Regions from separate parts of the Rothia koreensis genome, predicted to be linked through region 1. Evidence: riboswitches for the same ligand, from Rfam matches in the RefSeq annotation. Region 1 holds a riboswitch; each other region holds the start of a gene.
What was found. A riboswitch is a leader RNA that binds a small molecule or an ion and turns the genes downstream of it on or off. The one in region 1 is predicted to bind S-adenosylmethionine.

Region 1 (9,704 bases):
GAATACCGCGAACCGCAGCAAAGGAAAATCATGTCAAAGCGTATCGACGTCGAACACCTCAAGGTCTACTACGGGGACTTCCTGGCCGTCGACGACATCACCATGCAGATCGAGCCCCGGGCGGTGACGGCGTTCATCGGACCGTCCGGCTGCGGCAAATCGACGTTCCTTCGCACCCTGAATCGGATGCACGAAGTCATCCCCGGGGCCTACGTCGAGGGCAAGGTCAACCTCGACGGCGAGAACCTCTATGCCAAGGGCGTCGACCCGGTTCGGGTGCGGTCGCAAGTGGGCATGGTCTTCCAGCGGCCCAACCCCTTCCCGACCATGTCGATCCGGGACAACGTGTTGGCCGGCGTCAAGCTGAACTCCCGCAGAATCGCGCGCTCGGACGCGGACGAACTCGTGGAATCCTCCCTCAGGAGCGCCAACCTGTGGAATGAGGTCAAGGACCGCCTGGACAAGCCGGGCTCGGGGCTGTCGGGAGGGCAGCAGCAGCGACTCTGCATCGCCCGGAGCATTGCGGTCCGCCCGGACGTGATCCTCATGGACGAACCGTGCTCTGCCCTCGACCCGATCTCGACCCTCGCGGTCGAGGACCTCATCAACGAGCTCAAGGCCGAATACACGGTCGTCATCGTCACGCACAACATGCAGCAGGCCGCGAGGGTCTCCGACAAGACGGCGTTCTTCAATATCGCGGGCACCGGCAAGCCCGGCCGGCTGATCGAATACGCTCCGACCCAGGAGATCTTCAACAAACCCCAGGAGAAGGCCACGGAGGATTACGTGTCCGGCCGCTTCGGCTGATCGTGGGCCGTGACCGTGGGTTGTGCACCCGTGGTTCTGGCCAGGGCGGTCACAGAAGCGGCGACAGTGCGAGGAAGAAGATCGCGGAAACCACGACGGTCACCGGTATGGTCACGACCCAGGTCACCACCAGTCGAAACGCCGTATTGGCCCGCACCGCGTGAAATCGTTGATTGGACCCGGCCCCGAGCACGGCCGAGGCCGCCAGGTGCGAGGACGAGAACGGATCCCGGGCCACGGCTCCCGTACCGAAGATGAGCACGCTCGTCACGGCCTGGGCCACTGCCCCGCGGAAAGGATCCAGGGCGACCAGGCGGTCCGTGAACGTGTGTCCGATGCGCCAGCTGCCGAGCAGGGTTCCGACGGCCATCATGAGGGCCAGGAGGGCACACAGCAGGGTTGTCTGGGGCGTGCTGATGTCACGGCCGATCGACAACCACATCAGGGTCCCGATCACCAGGCTGCGGTGCCCGAAGTAGATGCCGTGGCCCAGCGAGATGAGGGATGTGCTCAGCGACAGCACATACCGTGACCGACGATGGATTTGTCGGGGGCTCGTGTGCTGGAGCAGGCGCACCAGAGGAATCACCACGGCCCAGGCCACGCCGAAGGCCACGAGCGGGGCCAGGACCAACGGCAGGATGACGTCGCCGACCATGGTCAGGCCGAGGTGCAGGTGGTTTCCGAGACCGACCTGGTTCGTTGCCCAGAGGCCCCCGAAGACCCCGCCGATCAGGGCATTGGTCGAGGACGACGGCGAACGCCGCCACCAGGTGAAGATTTCCCACAGGATCACGGTCAGCAGCGCAGCGGTCAGCACCGCGAGCCCGACGTCGTCGTGAGGGATCGTGAGCCACTGGTCAGAGGTGAGGGACAGAGTCACCGATCCCACGACCAGCCCCACCACGTTGAAGGCAGCGCAGACGATGAGCGCCACTCTGGGCGTCAGGGCGCGGGCGGACACCGGGACGGCCACGGCATTCGAGGCATCGTGGAAACACCCGATGGCGGTGTACCCCAGAAGGAAGAGACCGCACAGGACGAAAAGGAAGTACTCCACGCCTCAGGACTCCTGGACGAGGATGCGGCCAACGTCGGTGGCCACCTCCCGCACACTGAGCGACGCCGCCTGCAACTGGGCCGTGAACTGGGCTTCCTTGATGTAGGCCGCCGGCTTGAGGCGGTCCATCATGTCCGCCTGGTACAGATTCGTGGTCCGGATCGACTGCTTCGACATGCGCAGCACCTCGACCCAGTACTCGTCCAGGCCTTCGAGGTCGGAGAGATGACGCATCGCCTCGGCGGTCAGGGAGGCCTGGCGCTGGAGGAGGTCCAGGAGATCGGAAGCGCGATTGGAGAAGCGGTCCAGGGTGTGGATCTTGATGATGTGCGACGCCGAGGTGAGGGACTCCGTGGCCTGATTGAGACGCTGACCGAGCCGGTACAGGTCGGCGCGCGGAAGAGGCAGAACGAAGGCGCTGCGCACCGTGGTCATCAGGGCAAAGAACGCGTCCGTCGAGCGCCCCTCGATTTCCAGGGCCTGTTCGAAGCCCTGATCATGGTCGGAAACCGGCGACCCCATCATGCGGGATGCCGAGGAGGTTGAGTCGACAACCAGTTGCGCCATGTCCGAGAGCAGCTCGAGGGCCTTGTTCTCCTGGGGGAATAAGCGAAGTGCCACGCTCTGCCTTCCAAGATGGTGGTGGGGTGATCATTCCCAAGATAACCGCACTTGGTTAACAAGCTCGACTTGAGGCTTTCATGACGCACGGGGCCGCGGGCGGGCCTGCGGGGCCTGCGGGGCCTGCGGGGCCTGTGGGGCCGCCGGGCGTGAGGGTGATGCGGGGTAGCTGGGCGTGAGGGTGCTGCGGGCTTGGGGCTCGGAATTTGATGGCCTTGCGTCCCGGACGGCTCTCCTGCGCCCCAACTGGGAGGCGGTTACTCGATTCGGTGGCGGTTTCCGGCGGCAACGGTCCGGGCCCGACGCGGTGGCTTCATGGGCTGGGAGGCGGTTCCCCAATAGCGGGGCGGTTACCGGCGCAATTGGACGGCCTTTGAGGAGCCGGCCTACATCGTGCGGAGGCGGTTGCTCGATTCGGTGCCCTTTACCGGCGAAAAGAGGCCGGAATTCGTGGCACTCGGACGTCTGTTGGGAGGAGGCTTCCTGATTCGGTGGCGTTTGCCTTCGTTAGGTGGGGTCTGAACCGCCACCTAACGAAGGCAAAGGCCTCCCAATCGGGCAACCGCCACGCAGGAGGAGCTATCAAGCAACAGGCGCGGCCACAGAGGAGGGCCCACCGAGGCCGGACGACGAGCAGCGGAACCCGGACAGAAAAGAACCCCCGCCGAAGCGGGGGTTCTTCCCGAAGTATGGGGCACTGGACCGGGTGCGCCTCTCGGCGGAAGACCGCTCGTAGCGGCTAAATAATGGAGCCCGGGGCAACCTGCGGCCCAGTGCCTTGTATCCAGTGTGGTCCTCGTTCGCCGAGGCTGTCAAAGGACCCTGGGGATCAACGATTCATGGGGTTCCGGCGTTGCTTGAGTTCCTTGAACCAGCGTCCGCTCTGACCGACCCACAACATGATCGTGCCGATGATCAGGAGAATCGTCCCGATGGCCCCGATGATTCCCGGGGCATCCTGGAAGGCGCCGCCCAGGCCGAGGAGGCTCAGGATCGCGAGAATGAGCAGGACGATCCTGCCCCAGTTCTTGCCTCGGGTGGCCGCCCTGGCGGAGAGGAGCTGGAGCACGATGACGATCAGCGAGAAGATGGCCCCGGCGCTGAAGAAGCCCCAGGCGTAGGCGGCCTGCCCCTGATCAGCCAGAGTCTTGTATTCGTCGGTGGCCATGAAGACGAACGGCGAGATGATCAAGCTGATCACGCTGATGGCCGCCGAAATGTAAATGAGCCGGGCGGCGGTGTGCACGGCCTTGGGTGCCGCCAGGTCTCCGCCCTGGTTCTGGAGAGGACCATGACCGTTTCCTGCGTCGCCGCCCTGGTACTGGGGTTGTCCGCCCTGGTACTGGGGCTGTCCGCCGTTGGGGTTGCTCCCGTACTGAGGAGGCTGGTTCCCGGCCGGGGAATCGTGATTCTCGGTCATGCTTTCCTCTCAAAAGGTGATTGAACTGACCTTCCTATCAAAACACGAGGGAGTCCCGGCCCACAATGAATCCGCGCCGGCACGCGCGCATGCGGAATCGCTTGTTCATGATTTTCACGCCCGCCCCGGGAAATGAATCAATAAACGGTCACGATTCGGTCGCGAATCGGTTTCGGGTCCGCCGACGTGCGGCGATTCGTCGTCGTCGGAAAACCCACGGAAGATCGGACCCGCGCAAGGAAAACACGGAACCTTACGTTCCGGAGTCATAAAAACCTGGGTCGTCTTCATATGACACCGGTATTTCTCCGTCCCGTCGCTGTGCTCAATGACGCGACATGTGCCGTCAAAGAATCCTCATCCTTGCGGCCGTTCAGGAGGCCGGGTTTGAATACTTGCGTATCTATCCAGAGCGGCCGAGAGACCTGGCTCGACGACGCCGCAGCAACCCCCTCGTGACCCCAACGGGTCCGAGGCACGGTGCTCCCGCCAGGTCCGATGGAGTGTATCGGTTGTCCTTCGACGACGCCGGGCGCATTCCCCGGCCGATCCCGTGCTTTCGGTCGTGGGCCCCGAGTATCGACTGACGCCGCCTCCGTCGGGCGTACCGAAAGGAGACCCGGCGTGAAACCTGAAGACGGACCAGCACTGTCCTTCGAGCTGTATCCGCCGCGCAGCAGCCTGAGTGCGGAGGCCCTGGGTGCCACCATCGCCGAACTCGAGCCCACGCGCCCCGACTACGTGTCGGTGACGGCAGCCTTGGCCGGGGACAGGAGGCGCCAGAGTATCGACCTCCTGCGCCACCTCGTGGATGAGACCGAGCTGAAGCCGCTGGCCCATATCCTCTCGACCGGGCAGAACGCCGCCGAACTCGAGGACCTGGTTCAGGAGATCATCGATCACGGGGTTCGCGGGCTCTTGGCCCTGCGCGGAGACCGGCCCGATGACTACACGCTTCGCGAGGGCGAGTTGCCTTTCGCCCGGCACCTCGTCGAACTCATCCGCCGCGTCGAGGCCCGGGGATCGGCCAAATTGTGTGCGGGACGCCTCGCGGTCGGGGTCGCGGCGTACCCGGTTCGGCACCCGGAGTCCTCGAGCATCCACCACGACACCGAAGTCCTGCTCGCGAAGCAGAGAGCCGGTGCGGACTTCGCCATCACCCAGGTCTACCCCGATCCGGACGACTACGCCGGGCTGGTCGACCGGGCCCGCGCCAACGACGTCGACCTGCCGCTCATCCCCGGCATCCTGCCCGTGACCAGCCTGCGCAGGTACCTGCGCGTGTGCGACCTGGCGGGCATCGATCCCAACCGGGAGCTCGCCTCCCGCCTCGAATCGGCCGGATCGTTCGCCGAGCGCCTGGCCGTGGGAGTCGACTCGGCCGAGGAATTCGCCCGTCGGGCCCTCGACGCCGGGGCCCCAGGACTGCACATCTACACCTTCAACGAGCACCCGGCAGCACTCGAGCTCGTGGACCGACTCGGTCTGCGCCGAGGAACGCCGTCGAAACACCCGTCCGTCGCAAGAAAACAACGTGAGGAGATCACCGTGACCGAAACCAACGCCCCGAACCCCACCACCGCCGAGAGCCCGGCGAGCACCCAGGGCCGCACCTTCCCCGGAGCAAGCATCTTGGGTTACCCCAGGATCGGACGCGACCGGGAGCTCAAGAAGGCCCTCGAATCCTACTGGGCCTCCGACAGCGGATCCCACGAGCTGACCGCGTCCGTCGACTCCCTGCGCGCGCGGGACGTGCGTCGGCTCGCGGATCTCGGACTCACTCAGGATTCGTCGATCCCGGCCTCTTTCGCCCTCTACGACCAGGTTCTCGACGCCATCCTGGCGACGGGCGCCGTGCCCACGCGTTTCGCGGACCTCGCCGACGAGGAAGGCCGTCTGGACCGGGATGCGTCCTTCGTCCTGGCCCGCGGCGATGACGCCCGCGGGCCGTTGGAAATGACCAAGTGGTTCAACACGAACTACCACTACCTGGTTCCCGAGATCGGACCGCAGACCCCGTTCGCCGCGGATCCGCGGGAACTCATCGGACAGTTCCGTGCCGGCAACGGAGATTCCGGAACCCCACTGCGCCCCGCGGTTCTGGGACCGGTCTCCTTCCTCCTGCTGTCGAAAGCCGATGATGCCGCCCCCGAAGGCTTCGACCCCCTGGACCGGCTCGATGACCTGGTCGAGGTCTATCGCGGGCTGATCGACCAGGTGGCCGCAGAAGGAGCGCAGTGGATCCAGATCGAGGAGCCCGCACTCGTGACCGAGCACCACCGGCCCGACCTCGCCGGTCGCGTCCGTGACGCGTATCGTCGCCTGACGGCCGCGCGAACACCCAACGGCCCGTCGATCCTCGTCGCGACGCCTTACGGAGACGCAGAGGACCTCCTGGAGCCGCTGGTGGACGCGGGAGTCGACGCCGTCCACGTGGATCTGGTCTCCGGCCCGGACGGGGGAGGGCTGCGCGAACCCAGCGCGGACCAGCTGGCGCTGTTCACCGGCGAGGATTCACCCGTTCTGGTGGCCGGCGTCGTCAACGGACAGAACATCTGGCGCACCGACTTGCGCACGACGTTCGCGCTGCTCGAGGAGTTGCACGAGGCGGGGGCGAGGGTGTCGGTGAGCACGTCGACGTCGCTCATCCACGTCCCGCACGATGCCGCCCGCGAGGATCGGCTCGACGACCAGCCGCTGCGGTGGCTCGCCTTCGCAGACCAGAAGGTCGGCGAGACCGTGGTTCTGGCCAAGGGGCTGGCCGAAGGGTCCGAGGCGATCGCCGATCACCTCGAAGCATCCGATGAGGCGATTCGGCACCGCGCCGAGGCCCGGGGCACCCGCGACGCCGATGTGCGCGAGAGGGTTTCGGGCCTGACCGAGGCCGACGGTCATCGGGAGACCGCGGAAGAGCGCAAACGGAAGCAGGCCACCGATGGCATCGCGGCGAACCTGCCCGATGTTCCGACGACGACGATCGGGTCATTCCCGCAGACCGCAGACATCAGGTCGGCCCGCGCAGACCACAGGGCAGGCCGTCTGGGCGAGGCGGAATACGTCGAAAGACTCCAGCAGGAGATCCGGTCGGTCATCTCCCTCCAGGAGGATCTCGGGCTGGACGTTCTGGTCCACGGCGAGCCCGAACGCAACGACATGGTCCAGTACTTCGCGGAGAACCTCGACGGATTCGACGTGACCCGGTACGGCTGGGTCCAGTCCTACGGGTCCAGGTGCACCCGGCCGTCGATCCTGTGGGGCGACGTCAGCCGTGAAGGACCCGGTGTCAGGGGAGAGGCCATCACGGTCCCCTGGATCAGTTACGCCCAGTCGCTGACCACCAAGCCGGTCAAGGGCATGCTGACCGGCCCGGTCACGATTCTGGCCTGGTCGTTCGTCCGTGAGGACCAACCGCTCGCGGACACGGCCCAGCAGGTCGCCCTCGCCCTGCGGGACGAGGTCGAGGATCTCGAGAGTGCCGGAATCGGCGTCGTGCAGGTGGATGAACCCGCCCTGCGCGAGCTGCTCCCGCTGCGGGAACGAGACAGGCCGGACTACCTCGAGTGGTCGGTCCGGTCCTTCCGGATCGCGACGTCCGGGGTTCGGCCCGAAACCCAGATCCACACGCATCTGTGCTACTCGGAATTCGGTGAGGTGCTGTCCGCCATCGACGCGTTGGACGCCGACGTCACGAGCGTCGAGGCGGCGCGCTCGCGGATGGAGCTGCTGGACCCGCTTGCGGACATCGGATTCGAGCGAGGCATCGGTCCCGGGGTGTGGGACATTCACTCGCCTCGCGTGCCCACGGTCGGTGAAATCGAGGACCTGCTCGCCGCGGCGTCCCGAGCGATACCTCGGGACCGTCTCTGGGCGAATCCGGACTGCGGTCTCAAGACTCGCGGATACGAGGAGACCACCGCGGCCCTGGCCCGACTCGTCGAGTCTGCGCGTCGACTGCGTGCGGCCGTGGCGGTCTGACGGTTGTCCCTGGGCCCGGACGGTCCGCATCGATGCGGACCGTCCGGGCCTTACCGTCCGAAACGGACCTGCGGGATCAATGTCAGCGCGTCCTCGACGAGCTGGTCCCGATCCGCGTCGGTGTCCACGGCCGTGCGAATCAGAAGGCCGTGGAACAGGAGCATGAGGACATTGGCCAGCCGGGAGGGGTCGCCGACGACGTCGTCCGGGTCGGCCCCCTGACTGACCTGCATTTCCGACCAGGGCCTGAGCACCTCGGCAAGGCGGGTGCGGGCGAGGTTGATGTTTTCCTGGGCGACCTCGTGGACCTCAGGATTCACGGTGGATTCCGCGACGAACTGGATGAGCAGCGGACCGAAATCGATCGAGAACAAGGTCTCGATCAGCAACCGAGCGACATCCGAGGGGGCCAGCGAGCTTCCCGTGGCGGTCTCCATATCGGTCAGATCCTTGAGGGTCGCACCGAAAATGTGCTCCGCCGTGCCGCGCATGATGGAGGCTTTGCCATCGAAGTGGGAATAGATCGATCCGGGAGACATCCCGGACTCGGCGACGATGTCTGCCATGGAGGTGTTGGAGAACCCCTTCTCCAGGAAGCAACGGCGCGCCGCGGCGATGATTCGCTCACGCCGCTCGATCTTCGAGGATTCTGACAACCTGGGCATGGAAATAGAATATCCGTTCTGTTATTCTGAACGCAACTAGAAGGATTATTCTGTTTAGGAGCCGCTATGAGCGTTCAGGATTCCCGGCGCGCGGACGCCGAATCGGCAACCACCACCGCGAATGAGCATGTGGGAAGCCACCTCGGCAAGGTATTCGGGGTTTCGGTGCTCGCCGCGCTGATCGTGACGGTCTTCGTCCTGGCCTTCACCTGGCCGACCAAGACCTCTGAGGCGCACAACATGCCGGTCAGCGTCGCTGGCCCGAAGAAGGCCGTGGACCAGTTCGAGGACAAGATCAACGAGAAGTCGGGGGACACCTTCGACTTCGTGTCCGCCGACAGCCGCGATGACGCCGTCGACCAGATCAAGCACCGCGAAACCTACGGCGCCGTGATCTTGGCCGAGCAGCCTGGGACCCCGGAGGTCCTGACCGCACCGGCGTCGAATTCGGCCGCCACACAGGTCATGAGCGGCATCGCCGACCAGTTCACGCAGCAGATCAAGGGCCAGATCACCGGCCAGGTCGAGCAGATGAAGGCCGCCTCGGGCGGTCAGCTGAAACCCGAGCAGGCGCAGAAGGCACTGGTGTTGCAGGAGAAGGCCGCCGACACCAAGGTGGCCGAGACCGAGGTCGTACCTCTTTCGGACGACGACTCCAACGGGTCCGGTCTGGCCGTGGCGGCCTTCCCGCTGGTGCTCGGCGGCATGCTGGGCGGCGTAATGATCACGTTCTTGGTCAAGGGAGTGTGGCGGCGGCTGATCGCGGCCGTGGTCTACGGCGCGGCCGCCGGCCACCTTCATTCTGGGGTGTACGGCGATTCTCGGGGCACCCGGAATCGGTATCGGCGCCGTCGTGACCATGCTCCTGGGCAATCCGCTGTCCGGGGCGCAGGTCCCGTGGCAATTCATGGTCGAGCCCTGGGGGAGGATCGGACAGTACATGGTGCCCGGCGCGTCCAACACGCTGCTGAGGTCCCTGAGCTACTTCCCCGACGCCCCGATGGCCCAGCAGTGGTGGACCCTCGTCGTGTGGGTCGCGGTCGGGGTGGCACTGACCGCCTTCGGGCACTTCCGCCACAACCGCATCAACGATGAGCCCGAGGAGAGTCATGACGCCGATGGGCGTCAGCTCGGTGGCGAGTCCGCGGGCGAC
Region 2 (9,704 bases), 520 kb from region 1:
CGCCCAGGTGTTGTTGCGATCCCTCACCCACGAGTGGACGCGGCAATTCGTCACGACATACCGTGCCGCCGGCCTGAGCCGAGTGCGCCTCCTCCTCTCGCACGCGCTTCCACCGGCCGGGGTTTCGCTCCTGTCGATCGCCGGCGTGGTCCTCGGCAACGTTCTGGGTGGCGCGGTCATCGTCGAGACGGTCTTCACCCGCAACGGGATCGGTCGGCTCGCCGAAACATCGGTCACGGGACAGGACATGCCCGTGGTCCTCGGCGTCGTGATGTTGTCCGCTCTCGTGTTCGTGGTGGTCAACCTCGTGGTCGATCTGCTCTACCCGATCCTCGATCCCAGAACCCGTCCCGTCCAGGAGTCGCGCTCATGACTGCCACCGAATTCAGCACGCGCCTGGAGGACCCCGAGGAAGAACCGGTGGGCACCCAGGGGCGCGGGCGCAGGACCACGACGACGATGCTTCGTCTTCCCTTCGGCCTGATCCTGTCCTCTCTCGTGGTCCTGGTGGTTCTGGCCTGGGCGGTCCTTCCCTCCTTGTTCGTCACGGAGAACCCGTTGCTGGGAGATCCCGACATCCGGTTGTCGCCGCCGAACGCCCACCACTGGTTCGGAACCGACCACCTGGGCCGAGACATTTTCTCTCGTGTCGTCCAGGGCGCCGGGGCATCACTGGGAACCACCGCCATCGCCGTCCTCATGTCCTTCGTGACCGGTACCTTCCTGGGACTGGTTGCCGGGACCGCCGGCCGCGTGGTCGACACCGTTCTCATGAGAATCGTGGACGTCCTCCAGTCCGTCCCCTCCCTGCTTCTGTCCTTGGCCGTCGTCGCATCGCTGGGCTCGGGGCCGGTGAACATCGCGGTCGCCGTCGCCGTGGCCTCCGTGCCTTCCTTCGCGAGGCTCATGCGGGGCGAAGTGCTGCGCTGGAGGAATTCGCTGTTCATCGAAGCCGCGACCATGTCGGGCATCAGGACACCCGAGATCCTCTTGCGCCACGTCCTGCCCCACGCGATCGGACCCGTCGGCGCTCTCGCCGCCATCGAGTTCGGCGCGGCGGTTCTCGCGATCTCGGCCCTGAGCTTTCTCGGATTCGGGACCCAGCCGCCCGACCCCGAATGGGGCCTCCTGATCTCCGAGGGTCGGGACTACCTCGCCAGCTCGTGGTGGATGACCGTGATCCCCGGGCTGGTGATCGCGGGCGTCGTCGTATCCGTCAATCGCATTGCCCACGCCCTCCAAACGGAGAGGAGACCATCATGACTCCCTGGACCCCAACCCTGACCCGATCCCGCGCACAGCAGCGCACCGAGGCAACACAACCCGCGGCGTCGGGACCCGCGGACGCGCACCATCACGAGGTCGACGCCGAAGAGACCGGCCGCACTCACACGGAGCACGGGACCGACAACCAGGTCGCCGCCCTCACCCTGCGCGATCTGACGGTGCGCTACGCCCCCGCCGCGTCCCCCGCCGTCGAAGGCGTATCGCTGACCGTCCCGGTCGGGCAGACCCTGGCCGTCGTCGGGGAATCCGGATCGGGCAAATCGACCACCGCCGCCGTGGCCGCCGGGTTGCTCCCGGGTTCCGCGCACGCACGAACGGCCGAACAACGGCTGATGGGGCAGGACATGCGCGGCGCCTCCGACAAGGTGTGGAAAAACGTCCGCGGCGACCTGCTGGGATACGTCCCCCAGGACACCGGGACGGGTCTCAACCCGGTGCGCACGATTGCCTCCCAGCTGTCCGAGACGCTGCGGGCCGCGGGAACCGCGCGCCGCCAGGCCGCAGCCCGGATCGCGACGGCGCTCGCCGACGTCGGCCTCGACCCAGAACTCCACGGGTCGCGGTACCCGCACGAACTCTCCGGGGGCCAGCGACAACGGGTCCTCATCGCGCTGGCTCTCGCGCGCGAACCCCGCCTCGTGATCGCGGACGAACCGACCTCCGCGCTCGACGTCTCGGCCCAGAAGAGCATCCTGGACCTCCTGGAAGACCGGGTCGCCCGTGCAGGAGCGGGCCTTCTGCTGATCACGCACGATCTCGGTGTTGCCCGCGACCGCGCGGACAGCATCCTGGTCATGGAGAAAGGGCGTGTGGTGGAAGAAGGGCGCGCCGAACGCGTCTTCGCCGACCCCCAGCACGAGTACACCCGGAGACTGATGTCGGCCTCGCCGGTGGTGCACGCGGTTCCGCACCGGAAGACCGGCATCGTTCCGGAAGGAACCACGCCCGTGGTTCGCGCCAAGGGCCTGAGCAAGGCTTTCGGGACGGGACCGCACCGGGTCCAGGCGGTGACCGACGTCGACTTCGAGTTGGCCCCAGGCCGGACGCTGGGGATCGTGGGCGAGTCAGGGTCCGGAAAATCGACGACGGCACGCATTCTCCTTGGCCTGGAATCCTACGACCAGGGGGAATTGGAAGTCTTCGGGAAGCCCCTGGGACACAACCGGCGGCAGGGGAGAGAACTGGCAACCCGGGCGCGCTTCGTCCATCAGGACCCGACCGGTCCCCTCGACCCGAAGTACACCGTCGCCGCATCGATCGGGGAACCATTGCGCGGCTTCCGCATCGGAACCCGCGCGGAGCGGGCCGAACGCGTCAACGAGCTCCTGGACCTCGTGGCCCTCCCTCGTGACCTGGCCGGTCGCCGACCCGCGGAGCTCTCCGGGGGCCAGAGGCAACGCGTCTCCATTGCCCGGGCGCTCGCGGTCGATCCCGAGCTCATCGTGCTGGACGAACCGGTCTCCGCGCTCGACGTCTCGGTCCAGGCCCAGATCCTTGATCTCCTCGCGGACCTCCAGGAGCGGCTGGGGTTGTCATACGTGTTCATCAGTCACGACCTGGCCGTCATCCGCCAGATCTCCGACGACGTCCTGGTCATGGCCGAGGGACGCGTGATCGAGTCCGGACCGGCGGGGGAAGTCTTCGATACCCCGCGGGAGCAGCTGACTCGGACACTCATCGAGGCGGTTCCCGGAACCCGTCACGAAAGCGCCCGGGCGAACGTCATATGACGTCGTCGGGCTTCGGGTGAACCGTGTGTGACGTGGCGGCGGAATCGGAGGTCATGTCCTTTCGAGGCCGCTGACCAGGTTGTAAGTTCGCTATCAGGATCACGAGCACCGGTCGTGAAGCTCTGGCTGACCGGTCGGCAACCCTTTCCGCTGTGATGGGGTGCCCCAGATGAAGATCCGGCCGGGAGCACACCGCTCCCCGGCAAGCACGGCGTCACGAGAAGGACTCGGCGCCCCGCCTTCGAAGGGGATTACGATGTCAGCAGAGGAATACCCGCAGGGACCCGGGCTCGGCACGGTGCAGATCCACGGTGGCACGACCGACCCGCCGTCGGCCCGCCCGGTTCGACCGCCGCTGTACCTGACCGCCTCCTACGAATTCGATACTCTTCGCGATGCCAGGGAGTGCTTCGGTCAGCGGGAACCCGGATTCACGTACTCGAGGACCGGAAGCCCCACCGTGGGACTCCTGGAGCGTCGGCTGGCCGAGCTCGAGGGCGGTGTCGGCGCCGTCGCGACGTCCTCCGGACAGGCCGCGCTGACCCTGACCCTCCTTGCCCTGGCCGGGCGTTCGGGGCAGAGCCAGGACGGCGAGCCGCACCCCGAGATTCCCGCGGGACACGTGGTTGCCTCGAACCGCATCTACGGCGGTACTGCCGACCTCCTCAACGACACGCTCGCAGAGGCGGGCATCGCGGTCACCTGGGTCGACCCTCATCGACCGAACGAGTGGGAACGGGCCGTGACGGAACGGACCCGGGCATTCCTCGTGGAATCCGTCGGGAACCCGCACGCCGATCTCCCGGACATTCCCGACATCGCGGCCATCGCACACGCCGCCGGATCCGCGCTCGTGGTGGACAACACCCTCGCGACGCCGCACCTCCTGCAACCGGGAAAGCTCGGGGCCGACGTCGTCGTTCACTCGGTCACGAAGTACCTGACCGGCAACGGCAGCGCGCTGGCCGGAATCGTTGTGGACACCGGACGGTTCTCGCCGAGCAGTGATGCGGCCCGATGGCCCCAGTTCACCGCGCCGCGCCGCCGGTTCGGCAATCAGTCGCTGGTTGCGGGGCACGGCGAGCACGGGGCCTTCCTTCACCTCGTCAGGGCGCAGCTGCTCAACGATCTCGGCCCGAGCCTGGCACCGTGGAATGCTCAGCAGGCACTGGACGGGATCGAGACCCTGGACGTCCGGGTGGACCGTCACTGCCGGGTTGCGGAAGGGATCGCCCGGCGTTTGGCTTCCCATCCGCGCGTGCGGAGCGTGCGGCACCCGAGCCTTCCCGGCTCGAGCGACGCCGCGATCGCCGACCGCGACTTCCCACGCGGTACCGGGGCGGTCCTCTCCTTCGAGATCGACGGGACCACGGACGACGTCGAGCGATTCTTCGACTCGTTGGAACTGTTCAAGCTCGCCGCCAACCTCGGCGACGGACGATCGATGGCCACCCACCCGGCGTGGACGACCCATTGTCGACTCACCCCCGAACTCAGGGAGGCGGGAGAGATCACCGAGCAGACCGTTCGGCTGGCCCTCGGACGCGAAGACGTCGAGGACCTGTGGCAGGACCTCGCGACGTCGCTCGACAGGGTCACCGGAGCCAGCCCGAACCAGGCACCCACCGCACGCGAGAAGGAGACCGTTCGAGCATGACCGCGACGCAAGAAATCAACGACCTCGGGTCACGCCGGCCTGCGCAGGACGGGACCTCCGCGAGGACGCAGCCGTCCGTGGTCCGGCCCGGATTCAGGACGGCCGCCGTCCACGCAGGACAGGAGCCGGACCCCTTGACGGGGGCCGTGATCCCGCCCATCTACCAGACCTCGACGTTCACGCAGGACGGGGTCGAGACGCTCAAGAGCGGATACGAGTACTCGCGTGGCGGAAACCCGACGCGCACCGCCCTGGAAACGCAACTCGCGCAGGTCGAGAACGGGACCCACGCCTTTGCCTTCGCATCCGGGATCGCCGCGGAGGACGCCCTGCTGCGTTCGGTGCTCCGACCCGGGAACACCGTGGTGGCGGCGGCGGAGACCTATGGCGGGACACATCGGCTCCTCAGCCAGTTGTATTCCAGGTGGGGGGGTCGAGACCGCGTTCGTGCCCCCAACCAGGACCGACGAGCGCGACCGCCTGCTCGCTGATCCGTCGACGACCGTCCTCTGGGTCGAGACGCCGACCAACCCCTTGCTGAGCATCGTGGACCTCCGCGAATGGGCTGAGGCCGCTCATGCCGCCGGGGCGCTGCTGGTCGTCGACAATACGTTCGCCTCGCCTGCGCTCCAGAATCCTTTGACGTGGGGTGCCGACGTCGTGGTCCACTCGACCACCAAGTACATCGGTGGGCATTCGGATGTGTTGGGCGGTGCGCTGGTCGTCGGTGACGCGGTGTGGGAGGACCAGCCCCTGGCCGAGGTGTTGCAATTCCAACAATTCGCCGGCGGTGCCGTCGCGGGTCCGCAGGATGCGTTCCTGACCTCGCGCAGCCTCAAGACCCTCGGAGTCCGTATCCGGCAGCACTGCGAAAACGCCCAAACCATTGCCGAATGGCTCGCGGACCGAAACGACGTCGAACGGGTCTGGTACCCGGGTCTTCCGGAACACCCGGGGCACGACGTCGCTGCGAGGCAGATGTCCGGATTCGGCGGGGTCGTGTCCCTGCGTGTCCGGGGCGGCGAAGCAGCGGCGAGGGCGTTTGCGGAGTCCACCGAGGTGTTCGGGCTCTCCGTGAGTCTCGGGGGAGTCGAGTCGCTGATATCCCACCCCGCGACCATGACCCACGGGTCGACCAAGGGAACCCCCGAGGCCCCGCCGAGCGACGTCGTCCGCCTGTCGGTGGGCATCGAGGACGTCGAGGATCTGCAGGCCGACCTCGATCGAGCCCTGGCCGGAGTGCGCTGACCCCGGGATCCCGGCCAACGGCCCCTAAGGGGTCTCGCGCCGGATCGGGTACGTGCTGCCGCCCAGATCCGGATCGGGAAGGACCTCGTCCGGGTCGATGAGTTCCACACGGTGGCCGTCGGCGGTGAGCCGTCGGAGGCCCTCGAGGAACATGCGGCGGGCCATGGCGTCCAAACGGGTCACCTTGGTGAGGTCGAAGACCATGGTTCCGGGGTCGCATTCGAGGGATGCCATGCGGTGCAGGATCGCCTCGGCCCCGGAGAACTGGATGACTCCCTGGAGCCGCATCACGGTCTCGTCGTCGCCCTCGCTGACCGAGCGGATGGTGTTGGACCCGAAAATACCGGCGTTGAGCAGGTGGAGGCCCATGTCCTGCGAGAGCTTGTTGAACACGTTGACTCCCCGGACGCTGTTGCCCTTCGGGTCCAGGCGGGGGGAGAACACGCCGATACCGACCTGACCGGGCAGGACCCCGAGGATTCCGCCCGAGACCCCGGACTTCGCGGGGATTCCGACGTCGGAGAACCAGGTCCCCGAGGCGTCGTACATCCCCGCCGAGACCATGACCGCGAGCACTTGGCGGGCCACGTCCCGGCTCGCCACGCGTTCACCCGTGAAGGGGTGCATGCCGCGGTTGGCCAGGGTCGCGCCCATGACGGCGAGATCGCGGACGTTGACCTTGATGGCGCACTGGGCGACGTACCCGGCGACGACCTGGTGCGCGTGCTCCTCGAAGACGCCGAGGTTCCTCAGCATGTGGGCCAGAGCGAAATTCCGGTCCGCCGTCTCGAGCTCCGAGCGGAACACGGATTCGTCCATTTCGAGTTTCCGGCCCGCGAGGCGAGAGAAGAATTCCACGGTGTGGTTGGCCCGGTCCTCCAGGGAGGAATCGGGCTCCGCCAGCATGCTGTGGATGGTGATGGCCCCCGCGTTGATCATGGGGTTCTTCGGCCGGTTCGTCCCTTTCTCGAGGGAGAGCTCGTTGAAAGCCTCACCCGTGGGCTCGACGCCGACTTTCGCGCTGATCGCCTCCAGGCCCCTGTCGGTGAGGGCCGAGGCGTAGGCGAATGGCTTCGAAATCGATTGGATCGTGAACTCGCGCTCGTCGTCGCCCACGGAATAGGTGCGACCATCGATGGTGGTCAGGGCGATCGAGAAAACCTCCGGGTCCGCCTTGGCGAGCTCGGGAATGTAATCGGCGAGATCGCCTCCATCCATGGCGGTCGTGTCATTGAAGAGCTGGTGCAGGTACTTCCTTACGGGTGACTCCAATGGTTCCTTTCCGCATCGGCGTGGTTCAACGGGGGATGGTTGCCTGAGTCGAGCCTATTTCATCCCGCGGGCAAGGGGTATGACGGCGTGCGCACAGACGGCCTTTGGAGCTGATACCGGCGTGAACGCCAGGGGCGCTACGACTTGGCGTCGCGGAGAGTCCGCAGGGCCATGAGTACCGCGCCGAGCATCAGGACGACGCCGATTCCGGACGTGATCCCCACCCCGGAGTCGAATGCGGCCCGGGCCGAGTGCAGGAGGGACTCGCCGGCGGGCCCGCCGAGGTGCGCGGCGACGTCGGTCGCACCGCCCAGCGTTTCTCGGGCGGCATCGCGGGACGCCTCGGGAACCTCGTCCGGGATCGAGACGTTTGCTCGGTATGTGGCGTTGAGGATCGACCCCAGCACCGCGGTCCCGAGAACCGCGCCGGTCTCGTAAGCTGTTTCCGAGATCGCGGAGGCCGAACCGGCCTTGTGGGCGGGGACGGCGTCCAGGATGAGGTCATTCGAGATGGTCTCCGCGGACCCGATGCCGATGCCGAGAATCACGAAAGCCAGGATCAGGCCCGCGTCCGACCCGGCAGGGCCGGCGAAGAACATGACGCCGAAACCGATCGCGTTCAGAAAGAGACCGGTTGCCACCACGTGGGCGGGTTTGAACCTCCGGACCACGGGGACAACGGCCAGTCCCGCCACAATCGTGGCTCCCAGTCCAGGAATCAGGGCGACGCCGGCCTCCATCGGCGTCATCCCGCTGATGAGCTGAAGGTGCTGGGACACGAAGTACAGGAACCCCACGAGCGAGAACACGCTCAGAAGGTTCGATCCGACGGCCCCGGAGAACACGGAGTTGGTGAACAGCCGGACGTCCAGCATGGGGTCCGGTCGGCGAAGCTGACGGCGGACGAACCAGACTCCGGCCAGCACGGTCACCGCGAAACAGATGATCACGGCGGTCCCGAGCCCGTGGCTCGCGAAGGACTTGATGCCGTAGACGAGGGGAGTCATGGTCGCCATGACCAGGACGATGCTGGTGATGTCGATTGGGCTGGGGTGGGGATCGCGTGACTCGGGGATCAGCAGGCGCGCGAAGATCAGGAACGGAACAAGCATGGGCACGGCCATCAGGAAGATCGATCCCCAATAAAAATGTTCGAGAAGGAAGCCGCCCACGATGGGGCCGAGTGCGGCTCCTCCGGAGAATCCCGAGGCCCAGATCGCGATGGCCTTCCGCCGTTCATTCGGGTCGATGAAGATGTTCCTGATCAGGGACAACGTGGCCGGCATGAGCACGGAACCGAAGAGGCCCATCGCGGCGCGGGCGGTAATCAACCACGCCGCGCTGGGGGCGAAGGCAGCCGCCACGGAGATGACGGTGAACCCCGTGGCTCCGATCATGAGCAGCCGACGGCGCCCAATGCGGTCCCCGAAACTGCCCATCGGAACCAGCAGCCCGGCCAACACGAGGGAATAGATGTCGACGATCCACAGCAACTGCGTACCGGTCGGGTTCAGGGCCGCCGAGATCGGCGGCAGCGCGAAGGAGAGGACCGTGTTGTCGACCGAAACCAGAAGAACCGGTGACATCAAGGCGGCGAGAGCCAGCCAGCGACGGTCATGCAGTGCCGGACGCTCGGTGCGTCGTTTCGGGGCGATAGGCATGGCTCTCCTCTCCTGTCGGGACGATTGTTTCCGCATTACTGTACCGTCTGGACGGTTTAGTGCCAAGGAAGTATGGTCGAGGTCATGAGTGCGAAAAGCCGTGTCCTGGACGCCTACGAGTCGATCCTGATCGCCGAGGGGGAGCGGGCGGCCACCATGGATGCCGTCGCGGCCCGCGCGGACGTCTCCAAGGGCGGATTGCTCTATCACTTCAAGGACAAGACCTCGTTGGCCGAGGGGCTGATCGAACGCCTCCTGGAGTACGCCGCGGAGGACAACGCCGCCATGCGGGCGTCACCCGAAGGCCCGTCCCGGTACTACGTCCGAACTTCCGCGTTCTACCTGGACCAGGAGTCGGGCCAGGCCGCCGCGATCGACCGCACTTTCGTGGCTGTGCTGAGCCTGGGGCAGGACGCCCAGCCCAAGGCCCGGGAGGCGATGAGCCGCATCCACGCGGACTGGTACGACATCATTCTCGAGGAAGTCGGACAACCCGCCATCGCATCGGCCATCCTCCTGATTGGCGACGGCCTCTATTACAACGCCGCCCTCGCCGGCGGGGGCGTCGAGGGCGTGCTCGATGCAATTCCGGAGGGAACCAATTTCGGCATCTCCACGGTCAGCCCGCAGGGGCTCGAGGATCTGCTCGAGATCGTTGACGCTCTCAAGGGGACGTCGACCTCATGACGACGCCGCGCGCCCTTCCCGGCCGCGCTTCCGCCCGAGCGTGAACTTCACCTGAGGCTCAGCCTTGCCCGAGCCTCCGGGTCAGGGAATCGACCGTCCGTGACATGATTTCCTCGCCCAGGCCCTCCATCGCCGGGCCGAGTTGTCCGAAAATCTCCATGC
Region 3 (9,704 bases), 870 kb from region 1:
GAAGTGGCAATCCCGTGCGAGAAACGGCGCGAGGTGGCGATTGTGAGCGGATTTCGTGGCAAAAAAAGCACAAAGCTGCCACCTCGGCCAGAACCGCTACGCGTCTCACCCGTTGGCTACGCCCGCAACCCCTCCAGGACCGTCTTCACCGCGGTGTCGGCCAGCTGGTCGGTGGTTCCCGACCCTCCGGGCTGGTACCAGTCGACGATCGAGTTGATCATTCCGAGGACCAGGCGCGGGGTGGACTTTCCTGAGATGTCCTCGCGGAGGTCTCCTTCGTCCTGGGCCTGCCGGACGAGTTCCTCCACGGTGCGGGTGATGCGGCGTCGCCGTTCGAGGGCCGCGATCTCCACGGGTGAGTTGCCGCGCAGGCGCAGGAGGAGGGTCACGTAGGGCATCTGGTCCACGAGTACCCGGATCGAACCGCGGATCACCCCTTCGAGCTGGTCGATGCCGCGGGAGTCCGGGGTTCGCACCTCGTCCATTGCCTTCTCGAGTGAGTCCAGCGCTCGGAGCAACGCCTCCTCGAGAATCTCCTCCTTGGAGTTCACGTGGTGGTAGATCGCTGACTTCGAGATGCCGAGGTGGTTCGAGAGCATGCCCATCGAGGTGGTGTCGTACCCGTACTCGTTGAAGACCTGGACGCAGACCGAGATGAGCTTCTCTCGGTCGTATCCCGGGCGTCCTCGCCGCGCACCGTTGCTCGGTGCTGCGGAGGTGCCGGTTTCCTGGTCCTGGGTGGCGGGCACTGTGGGCATGTTCTGTCTCGTCTTTCTGCAGGGTCCATCACGAGATTACCCGACGGCGCCGCGCGCACCGCGTGGTCCGGCGCACGACGCCGCCGGGCCCGGCTGGCGCCGTCGGGCCCGGGTGACGCCCCGGACCGTACGAGGCATCTCGAGGTTACTTGTTCCTGTGGTCGTAGACGCGGCGGATCTTGCCCGAGGACCGTGCCAAGGTCTCCGGTTCGGCGATGTCGATGAGCGCCGACGAACCGATCTTGGTCTTGATCTCCGACAGCAGCTTCTTCCCGTCCTCGATCGCTTCCTCGCGGGTTGCGTCTTCACGCCGCTCGATGTGGATCGTCATCTGGTCCATCCTGTTCGGGCGGTCGATCTCAAGCGTGAAGTGCGGCGAGAGCGAGGGGAGATTGAGGGCGAGCTCCTCGATCTGCGTCGGGAACAGGTTGACTCCGCGGAGAATGATCATGTCGTCCGAACGGCCGGTGATGCGGCCCATCCGCCGGTGCCCGGGACGATCCGTCCCGGGAAGCAACCGGGTGAGGTCATGGGTTCGGTACCGAATGATCGGAAGCGCTTGCTTGGTCAAGGACGTGAACACCAACTCTCCTGGTTCGCCCAGGTCGCACACGCGATCATCGAACGGGTCGATGATCTCGGGCCGGAAATGGTCTTCCCAGATATGGGAACCGTCCCGTGTCACGGCGGACTCGCCGGCCACGCCCGGGCCCATGACCTCGGACAGGCCGTAGATGTCGCACGCGGTGATGTCGAAGGTCCGCTCGATCTCCCGACGCATCTCGTCGGTCCACGGCTCGGCGCCGAGCACCGCGCGCTTGAGGGAAGTGTCCCTCGGGTCCACCCCTGCCTTCCGGAACCCGTCGGCGATGGCCAACAAGTACGTCGGGGTCGCGAGGATCGCGTCGGGTTCGAAGTCGCGGATCAGCTGGACCTGCTTGTCGGTCTGTCCGCCGGACATCGGGATGACCGCGCACCCGAGCTTCTCACCGCCGTAGTGCGCGCCGAGCCCACCGGTGAAGAGGCCGTACCCGTAGGCGTTGTGGATCTTCTGCCCCGGCTCGACGCCCGAGAAGCGGAAGCAGCGCGCCACGAGGCTCGCCCAAGTGTCGAGATCGTCCTGGGTGTAGCCGACCACGGTCGGCAGTCCGGTGGTTCCGGACGACGCGTGGACGCGACGAATCTCGCTCATCGGTACGGCGAAGGACTTGAACGGGTAGGCGTTCCGGAGGAATTCCTTGTCCGTGTAGGGGAACTTGCTGAGATCCGAAAGCTCCTGGAACTGGCTCGGATGCACGCCGTGTTCGTCGTAGAGCTCGCGATAGGCCGGAACGTTCTCGTAGGCGTTGTGCAGAGTCCACTTGAGGCGTTCGACCTGGAGGGCCTCGATCTCGTCCCTGCTCATCAGCTCTTCGGGATCGGGCTGCGTGGGATCGGCGGAGGCGGTGGGGGAGTAGGGGTTGTCGATGGAACACGTGGTCATGGGGTTCACACTTTCTGGCGTTGGGGGACGGTCCGGCTCCGGCCGCGGAAGTGGGCGACGACGTCGTCGTCGGCGGTGACGGTGACGTCGTAGAGGCCGCTGCGACCGGTACGGGCTACCTCTTTGGCTTCTGCGGTCAGGACTTGACCCGGACGCCCGGAACGGACGAAATCGATCTGAGCGCCTTGGGCGACGGTGATCGTGCTGCCGTCCCCCTCGGGGTCGTTGCAGGCCATGGCGAAACACGTGTCCGCCAGGGAGAACACCATGCCGCCGTGGGCGATACCGAATCCGTTGAGCATCTCCTCCCGCAGCGTCATGCCGATGACCGCGTGACCGTACTCCGCACGGTGGACACGGATGCCCAGCCATTCCGAGGTGCGGTCGTTGGCCAGCATGGGGTGATCTGGCATGTTGCCCTCCTCACAATATATGACCGAATGGTCAGTAGGGAATCGTTAAATTGACACTGTGTCAACCGGGACCTTCTTGTGTTGACGACCACAGTCTACCCCTATATCCTGAACGAACGTTCGGTATTTATTTCATTGGAGGACGTCATGACCCACACCGACGACGCCGTCGCCCCGGAGCAGGAGCACTTCGACGCGCTCATCGCGGATGACTCCCGCATCGAACCCCGGGACTGGATGCCCGAGGCCTACCGAAAGACTCTGACCCGCCAGATCTCCCAGCACGCCCATTCGGAGATCATCGGCATGCAGCCGGAGGCCAACTGGATCACGCGGGCCCCGAGCCTGAAGCGCAAGTCGATCCTCATGGCCAAGGTGCAGGACGAGGCGGGCCACGGCCTGTACCTCTACTCCTCGGCCGAAACCCTCGGCACCCCGCGGCCAGTCCTCAACGATCAGCTGCTCACCGGACGCGCCAAGTACTCCTCGATCTTCAACTACCCGGCGCGGACCTGGGCAGACATGGGCGCCATCGGCTGGCTCGTGGACGGGGCCGCTATCTGCAACCAGGTTCCGCTCTGCCGGGCGTCCTACGGCCCCTACGGTCGAGCCATGGTGCGCATCTGCAAGGAGGAATCCTTCCACCAGCGGCAAGGATGGGAAATCCTGTACGAGCTCTCGCACGGGACGGACGCGCAGAAGAAGATGGCCCAGGACGCCGTCGACCGTTTCTACGGTCCCGCACTGCAGATGTTCGGGCCCCCGGACGCGGATTCGCCGAACTCCCAGCAGTCCATGGCTTGGAACATCAAGCGTTTCAGCAACGACGAACTGCGCCAGCGCTTCGTCGACATGATCGTGCCCCAGGCCGAGGCCCTCGGGCTGACCCTCCCGGACCCCGACCTGGTCTGGAACGAGGAGCGTCAGCACTACGACTACGGCGAGCTGGACTGGGACGAATTCATGTCCGTGATCAAGGGGCGCGGCCCGTGCAGCGTCCAGCGGATGAAGCGGCGTCGTGAGGCCCACGAGAACGGGGCCTGGGTCCGGGAGGCGGCCGCGGCCTACGCCGAACGACAGGCCGCCCGCGCGGCCGAGGCCGCAAACCACGAAGACCACGAAACCGAGACCGCGCCGAGCTCACAACGACCGGCCGCCCAACTGATCGGAGCCTGACCACGATGGCCGAAGAAACCCACCAGAATCAGCAGACGGCCTGGCCTCTCTGGGAGGTCTTCGTCCGATCCTCGCGCGGCCTCTCCCACGTGCACGCCGGGTCGTTGCACGCCCCCGACGCGACCATGGCGGTCCGCAACGCGCGCGATCTCTACACGCGGCGCAACGAGGGAACCAGCGTGTGGGTCGTGGAGGCCGACGCGATCACGGCGTCCGACCCCGATTCCAAGGGCGGCTACTTCGAATCCGCCCAGGGCAAGGCCTACCGCCACGCGACGTATTACACCAAGTCCGAAGGGGTGAAGCACCTGTGAGTACCTTCGCATCCCAAGAATCGGCCACCAAGATCAGCGCGGGTGAGTCCATCAGCTCCGAATCCATCGCTGAATCCGGGGCCACGGCCTCCGAGGACGTCGCTCAGTACGCGATGCGGCTCGGCGACGACGCCCTGATCCTCTCCCAGCGTCTCGGGTGGTGGATCGCGCGGGCCCCCGAGCTGGAGGAGGACATTGCGCTGTCCAACATCGCACTGGACCTCATCGGGCACGCCCGGTTCCTGCTCACCTACGCGGGGACCGCCTGGAACAAGAGCGAGGACGACCTCGCCTACTTCCGGCCCGAGGAGGAGTTCCGTTCCTGCCGGCTCGTCGAGCAGGAGAACGGCGACTTCGGCCAGACCATCGCCCGGCAACTGATCTTCTCGATGTATCAGTACGAGCTGTACAAGGCACTGGCCGAATCCTCCGATCCGACGCTCGCGGCCATCGCTGACAAGGCGGTCAAGGAAGTCGAGTACCACGTGGACCACGCTTCGCAGTGGATCCTCCGGTTGGGGCTCGGCACCGAGGAATCCCGGCGACGCATCGCCGCGGGGCTCGAATACATGTGGCCCTACGTCGAGGAACTGTTCACCGACGACGAGCTGATCGACCGTCTGGACGGCGTCGCGGTGCGGCCGTCGAGCCTTGAGGAAGCGGCGATGCGCGGCATCCGGTCGGTCCTCGCGGAGGCCGAACTCGAGGTGCCCGAGGTGGCCCAGGCCAGGCTCACCAGCGAAGTGCGTGACGGTTCCTACTCGGAGCACCGCGGGTACATTCTGGCCGAAATGCAGTCCCTGGCCAGGCAACACCCCGGAGCGACGTGGTGATCGCGATGGCAGCCACGAGCATCCACACAGCACCGGACAAGGACTCGGCCGGTCTGGCCCGCGAGTTGCCCCTGGGCCCATCACGTCGGCCGCACGATGCCGCCGACGCCGCCCTGTGGGACCGTGCCGCGACGGTCTGCGACCCGGAGATACCCGTCCTGACCCTCGCCGACCTGGGAGTTCTTCGGGACGCCTACGTCGACGGCGACCAGGCCGTCGTCGTCATCACCCCCACCTATTCGGGGTGCCCCGCGATGGACACCATGGCCGACGACCTGGTCGCGACCGTCTCCACAGCCGGGTACCGAGACGTCCGCGTGGAGAAGGTTCTGCGACCCGCGTGGACCACCGACTGGATGAGCGAGGCAGGAAAAGCCAAGTTGGCCGAATACGGGATCGCGCCGCCGACCGGTGAGAGCGCTCCTGGACACAACAGCGGCCCGGTCAGGCTGACGCTGTCCGTCAAATGCCCGCATTGCGGTTCCCTCCGAACGCGCGAGATGACCCGATTCGGTTCCACCTCGTGCAAGGCCCTCTGGGTTTGCAACGAGTGCCTCGAGCCCTTCGACTACTTCAAGGTTCACTGACATGACCCAGACCAGCACCCACCGTTCCGACGTCGAGAACGAAGCCTCCGCGCCCGAGGGGAGCGGGCGACGTCGCGCCACGTTCAACAAGCTCCCCGTCACCGGTCTGCGCAAGCTGACCAACGAATCCGTCGAAGTCTCTTTCGGCGTCTCCGACGACTTGGTCGAGGACTACGACTACCTCCCCGGACAGTACGTGGCCCTCCGCGCCGAGATCGACGGCCAGGAAGTGCGCCGCTCGTACTCCATCTGCGCAGAGCCGCGCCCCGGAGAGATCCGAGTCGCGATCAAGAAGGACATGGGCGGGTTGTTCTCCACGTGGGCCAACGAGGAGCTGGCCGTCGGGGACGAACTCGAGGTCATGAACCCGCAGGGCGCCTTTACCTCCAGAACCCGGGTCACCTCGATGAACCACCCGGACGAACTGGCCCGGCACGAGGTCCGCGAGGACAAGAACGCCCACGTGGTGGCCATCGCCGCCGGATCGGGGATCACGCCCATCATGGCGATCGCCCGGTCCCTGATGAAGGCTTCTCCCACCGCGAGCGTCGATCTCGTCTACGCGAACAAATCCTCGATGGACGTGATGTTCGCGGAGGAACTGGGCGACCTCAAGGACAAGTACCCGTCACGGATCGCCCTGCACCACGTCCTGTCCCGTGAACAGCGTGTCTCGCCCCTCATGTCCGGCCGCATCGACCCCGACAAGCTGGACGAACTCCTGGACAAGGTGATCCCGGTCGATGCAACCCAGGAATGGTTCCTGTGCGGACCGTTCGAGCTCGTGCAGCTCTGCCGTGACGCGCTCGCGGCCCGAGGGGTCCCGGAGGAGAGGATCCGTTTCGAACTGTTCACGACCGGCAAGCCGGAGAAACCGGCCGGGCAGCAGGGGCGAGAAGTGGTCGCGGATCCCGAGGGCGAGAACATCAGGATCACCTTCAACCTGGACGGCAATACCGGAAAGGTCGAAACACCCAAGTCGGCCAACGAAACCGTGCTCAACGCCGCGCTTCGTGTCCGTCCCGACGTGCCCTTCGCGTGTGCCGGCGGCGTGTGCGGAACCTGCAGGGCCAAAGTCCTCTGCGGCGACTTCACGATGGAAGAAAACTTCGCCCTGGAGAAGGATGAGATCGAGGCCGGCTACGTCCTGACGTGCCAGACCCGACCGACCTCCGACGCCCTGGACGTCGACTATGACGCATAGCTCGTGCGCGGTGCGCCGCTTCGGGCCAGTTGAAAGGACCTCGACCATGATCGACCTGACCATTTCCGATGACATCGCGGAGATCGTGCTCAATGCTCCGAGCAAGCTCAACGCCCTGGACGTCGAGGATCTCGCAGAACTGTCCGAGGCCTATCGGGAGGCAGAGAACGCCGAGGTCCGGGCGCTCGTGCTGCGCGGCGAGGGCCGCGGGTTCTGCGCGGGCAGGGACATCTCGTCGGTGGATCCGGCACACGACGACGTCGAGGGCTACCTGGGGCATCGGGCCACGGCCCTCTTTCGCCAGATCGCCGCGTTCTCAGCCCCGACCTTTGCCGCGGTGCACGGCGCGTGCCTCGGCGTCGGGCTCGGTCTGGCGATCGCGAGCGACGTCGTCTACGTCGCCGAGGACGCCAAGATCGGGTCGCCGTTCGCCAACCTCGGGGCGACGCTCGACTCCGGAGGCCATGCTCTGTTCTACGAGAGGCTCGGGGCGCACCGGACCCTCGACCTGATCTACACCGGGGAGATGATGAGCGGGGCCGAGGCGGTCACCGCCGGGCTCTTCTCCCGCTCCGTGCCCGCGGAAGAATTGGTGGACTTCACGATGCAACGGGTCCGGAAGGTGTCCCAGGGGGCGACACAGGCGTACCTGGTCTCGAAGGCTCTGGTAGGTCAGCTGCGTGACGAGCGAGCAGGCCTCTGGGATTCCATGGCGGCCGAATCCGCCGAGCAGGCACGACTGTGCTCGACCGCGGACTACGCGGAGGGGTTCTCGGCGTTCCAGGAGAAGCGAAAGCCGCGCTTCACGGGAGAGTAGAGACTCGGGCACTGTCTGTTCGGAGCATTGTCCCGACGTAGCCGGTGCCGTGCCGCGCGGCCCCGTAACACAGTGCAAACCGAGTAACACAAGCACACAGGATGGTCTGGAATCCGAGGTGTTACATACGCTCATGGAAGGAAAGATCAAGAGTCCCAACGCGCAAGCTCTGGCTGGTTGGGCGGCAACCCTCTCCCGTAGCGGGGTGCCCCAGATGATGATCTGGCACCGTCGGCGCGACGACCGGCGGACATGCAAGTACGGCGCGAGAACCGGCGCCACCGCGTGAATGGTTGCGTCGATTCTCGGGAGACGGGAAGTCGGCGCAGGGCTCGGGCACGCGGAGAACCATGGAGTCCCTCCAGGCACCGAAAGGAATCCCGATGTCGGACAAGAAGCGCATCGCCATCAACGCCTTCGACATGACGTGCGTGGGCCACCAGAGCTTTGATCTGTGGCGCCACCCTCGTTCGCGGGCCACCGAGTACAACACCCTCGAGTACTGGACCGACTTGGCCAAGACGCTCGAGAAGGGTCTTTTCGACGGGATCTTCTTGGCCGACGTCGTCGGGATCTACGACGTGTACCGCAACTCGGCGGCACCCTCGATCCGTGGTGGGGCGCAGGTTCCGGTCAATGACCCGTTCATGCAGATCTCGGCGATGGCCGCGGTGACCGAGAACCTCGGCTTCGGCGTGACCAGTGCCGTGACCTACGAGCAGCCGTACACGCTGGCCAGGAAGTACGCGACGCTCGACCACCTGACCAAGGGGCGCGTCGGCTTCAACGTGGTCACGTCCTACCTTCCGTCGGCCGCGGAGAACCAGGGCCTGCCGCGCCAGATCGAGCATGACAAGCGCTATGAGATCGCCGACGAGTTCCTCGACGTCTGCTACAAGCTCTGGGAAGGATCGTGGGAGGACGACGCCGTGGTCAAGGACCGCGAAACCGGCGTCTACGCCGACCCGTCCAAGGTCCACCCGATCCAGCACGAGGGCAAATACTTCACGGTCCCCGGAGCGGGACTCACCGAGCCGTCCCCGCAGCGAACCCCCGTCATCTTCCAGGCGGGAGCCTCCTCGCGCGGTCAGGCTTTCGCTGGCAAGCACGCCGAGGCCGTGTTCGTGGGCGGGCTGCGCCCGGATCTGACCCGGTTCATGACCGACAAGATCCGTGACGAGGCCGAGAAGGCCGGTCGTCAGCGCGACGACGTCAAGATCTTCGCGATGCTGTCCGTGATCGTCGACGAGACCGACGAAAAGGCCCAGGCCAAGTACGAAGAGTACCTCCAGTACGTGTCTCCCGAGACCTCCCAGGCGATCATCGGCGGCTGGTCCGGTGTCGACCTGTCCCAGTTCGGCGAGGACGAAGTGCTCAACTACATCGAGACCGATTCCATTCAGTCCTTCCTGACCCCGTTCACCCTCCAGTCCAAGGACAAGGAGTGGACGCGCGAGGACATTGCGAAGCACTGCGCGATCGGCGGGATGGGCGACGTCATCATCGGTGGTCCCGAAAAGGTTGCCGACGAGCTCGAACGCTGGATCGATGAAGGCGGCCTGGACGGAATCAATCTCGCCTACCACGTCTCGCCCGGGTCCTTCGAGGACTTCGTCGAGTTCGTGGTCCCCGAGCTCCAGAAGCGCGGCCGCTACCGGACGAGCTACGAGGGATCCACCTTCCGCGAGAACCTCTACGGCGAAGGTCAGGTTGCGATCGACGAGCACCACCCGGCCGCGGCGTACAAGGGGTCGTATGTCGGCAAGCCATCGACCGAGGACACCCCGGCGCGCCCGGTCGAGGAGGACGCCGTGGCCTGATCGTTCGGGAAGTGGCGCCGTGTCTTGGCTCGGTCGGGTGTGGTGCCGCGACGCGGTCGGGTGCGGCGCTTCGTCTTGACTCGTCGGGGGCGGCATCATAACTCGGTCGGGTGTGGCGCCGCGTCTTGGGCGGGTGTGGCCGGCAGCTTCCGTTGTCCGCCGCGAGGTGGCGAGGCGGCGAGGCGGCGGTTTTGTGCGGCTGATTCCACGAAGTGGCAGTTTGGTGCCGTTCTCTTCGCGAGGTGGCAATCTCGTGCTGTTTTTCCGGCGAGGTGGCAATTTTGGGACGTTTTGGGCCG

Region 2: linked by a shared signal. The riboswitch ahead of ACTSLZ_RS01780 (PLP-dependent transferase) and the one ahead of metE (5-methyltetrahydropteroyltriglutamate--homocysteine S-methyltransferase) in region 1 are both predicted to bind S-adenosylmethionine.
Region 3: linked by a shared signal. The riboswitch ahead of ACTSLZ_RS00175 (LLM class flavin-dependent oxidoreductase) and the one ahead of metE (5-methyltetrahydropteroyltriglutamate--homocysteine S-methyltransferase) in region 1 are both predicted to bind S-adenosylmethionine.

What each region holds. Positions count from the first base shown of each region.
Region 1 is NZ_CP197643.1:912,931-922,634, forward strand. It holds gene pstA (phosphate ABC transporter permease PstA) at 1-2, shown strand, start outside; gene pstB (phosphate ABC transporter ATP-binding protein PstB) at 31-810, shown strand; gene ACTSLZ_RS03935 (inorganic phosphate transporter) at 860-1,870, opposite strand; gene ACTSLZ_RS03940 (phosphate transport regulator) at 1,874-2,491, opposite strand; gene ACTSLZ_RS03945 (hypothetical protein) at 3,321-3,911, opposite strand; SAM riboswitch class I at 4,312-4,416, shown strand; gene metE (5-methyltetrahydropteroyltriglutamate--homocysteine S-methyltransferase) at 4,536-7,886, shown strand; gene ACTSLZ_RS03955 (TetR/AcrR family transcriptional regulator) at 7,937-8,551, opposite strand; gene ACTSLZ_RS03960 (hypothetical protein) at 8,618-9,646, shown strand.
Region 2 is NZ_CP197643.1:395,443-405,146, reverse strand. It holds gene ACTSLZ_RS01795 (ABC transporter permease) at 1-373, shown strand, start outside; gene ACTSLZ_RS01790 (ABC transporter permease) at 370-1,263, shown strand; gene ACTSLZ_RS01785 (dipeptide ABC transporter ATP-binding protein) at 1,260-3,017, shown strand; SAM riboswitch class IV at 3,115-3,232, shown strand; gene ACTSLZ_RS01780 (PLP-dependent transferase) at 3,274-4,674, shown strand; partial or broken gene ACTSLZ_RS01775 (cystathionine gamma-synthase) at 4,671-5,922, shown strand; gene ACTSLZ_RS01770 (glutaminase) at 5,947-7,194, opposite strand; gene ACTSLZ_RS01765 (MFS transporter) at 7,332-8,855, opposite strand; gene ACTSLZ_RS01760 (TetR/AcrR family transcriptional regulator) at 8,940-9,542, shown strand; gene ACTSLZ_RS01755 (TetR/AcrR family transcriptional regulator) at 9,601-9,704, opposite strand, start outside.
Region 3 is NZ_CP197643.1:41,980-51,683, reverse strand. It holds gene ACTSLZ_RS00220 (TetR/AcrR family transcriptional regulator) at 117-758, opposite strand; gene ACTSLZ_RS00215 (phenylacetate--CoA ligase family protein) at 904-2,241, opposite strand; gene paaI (hydroxyphenylacetyl-CoA thioesterase PaaI) at 2,247-2,654, opposite strand; gene paaA (1,2-phenylacetyl-CoA epoxidase subunit PaaA) at 2,802-3,830, shown strand; gene paaB (1,2-phenylacetyl-CoA epoxidase subunit PaaB) at 3,836-4,144, shown strand; gene paaC (1,2-phenylacetyl-CoA epoxidase subunit PaaC) at 4,141-4,977, shown strand; gene paaD (1,2-phenylacetyl-CoA epoxidase subunit PaaD) at 4,983-5,564, shown strand; gene paaE (1,2-phenylacetyl-CoA epoxidase subunit PaaE) at 5,566-6,768, shown strand; gene ACTSLZ_RS00180 (enoyl-CoA hydratase/isomerase family protein) at 6,815-7,585, shown strand; SAM riboswitch class IV at 7,730-7,852, shown strand; gene ACTSLZ_RS00175 (LLM class flavin-dependent oxidoreductase) at 7,969-9,405, shown strand.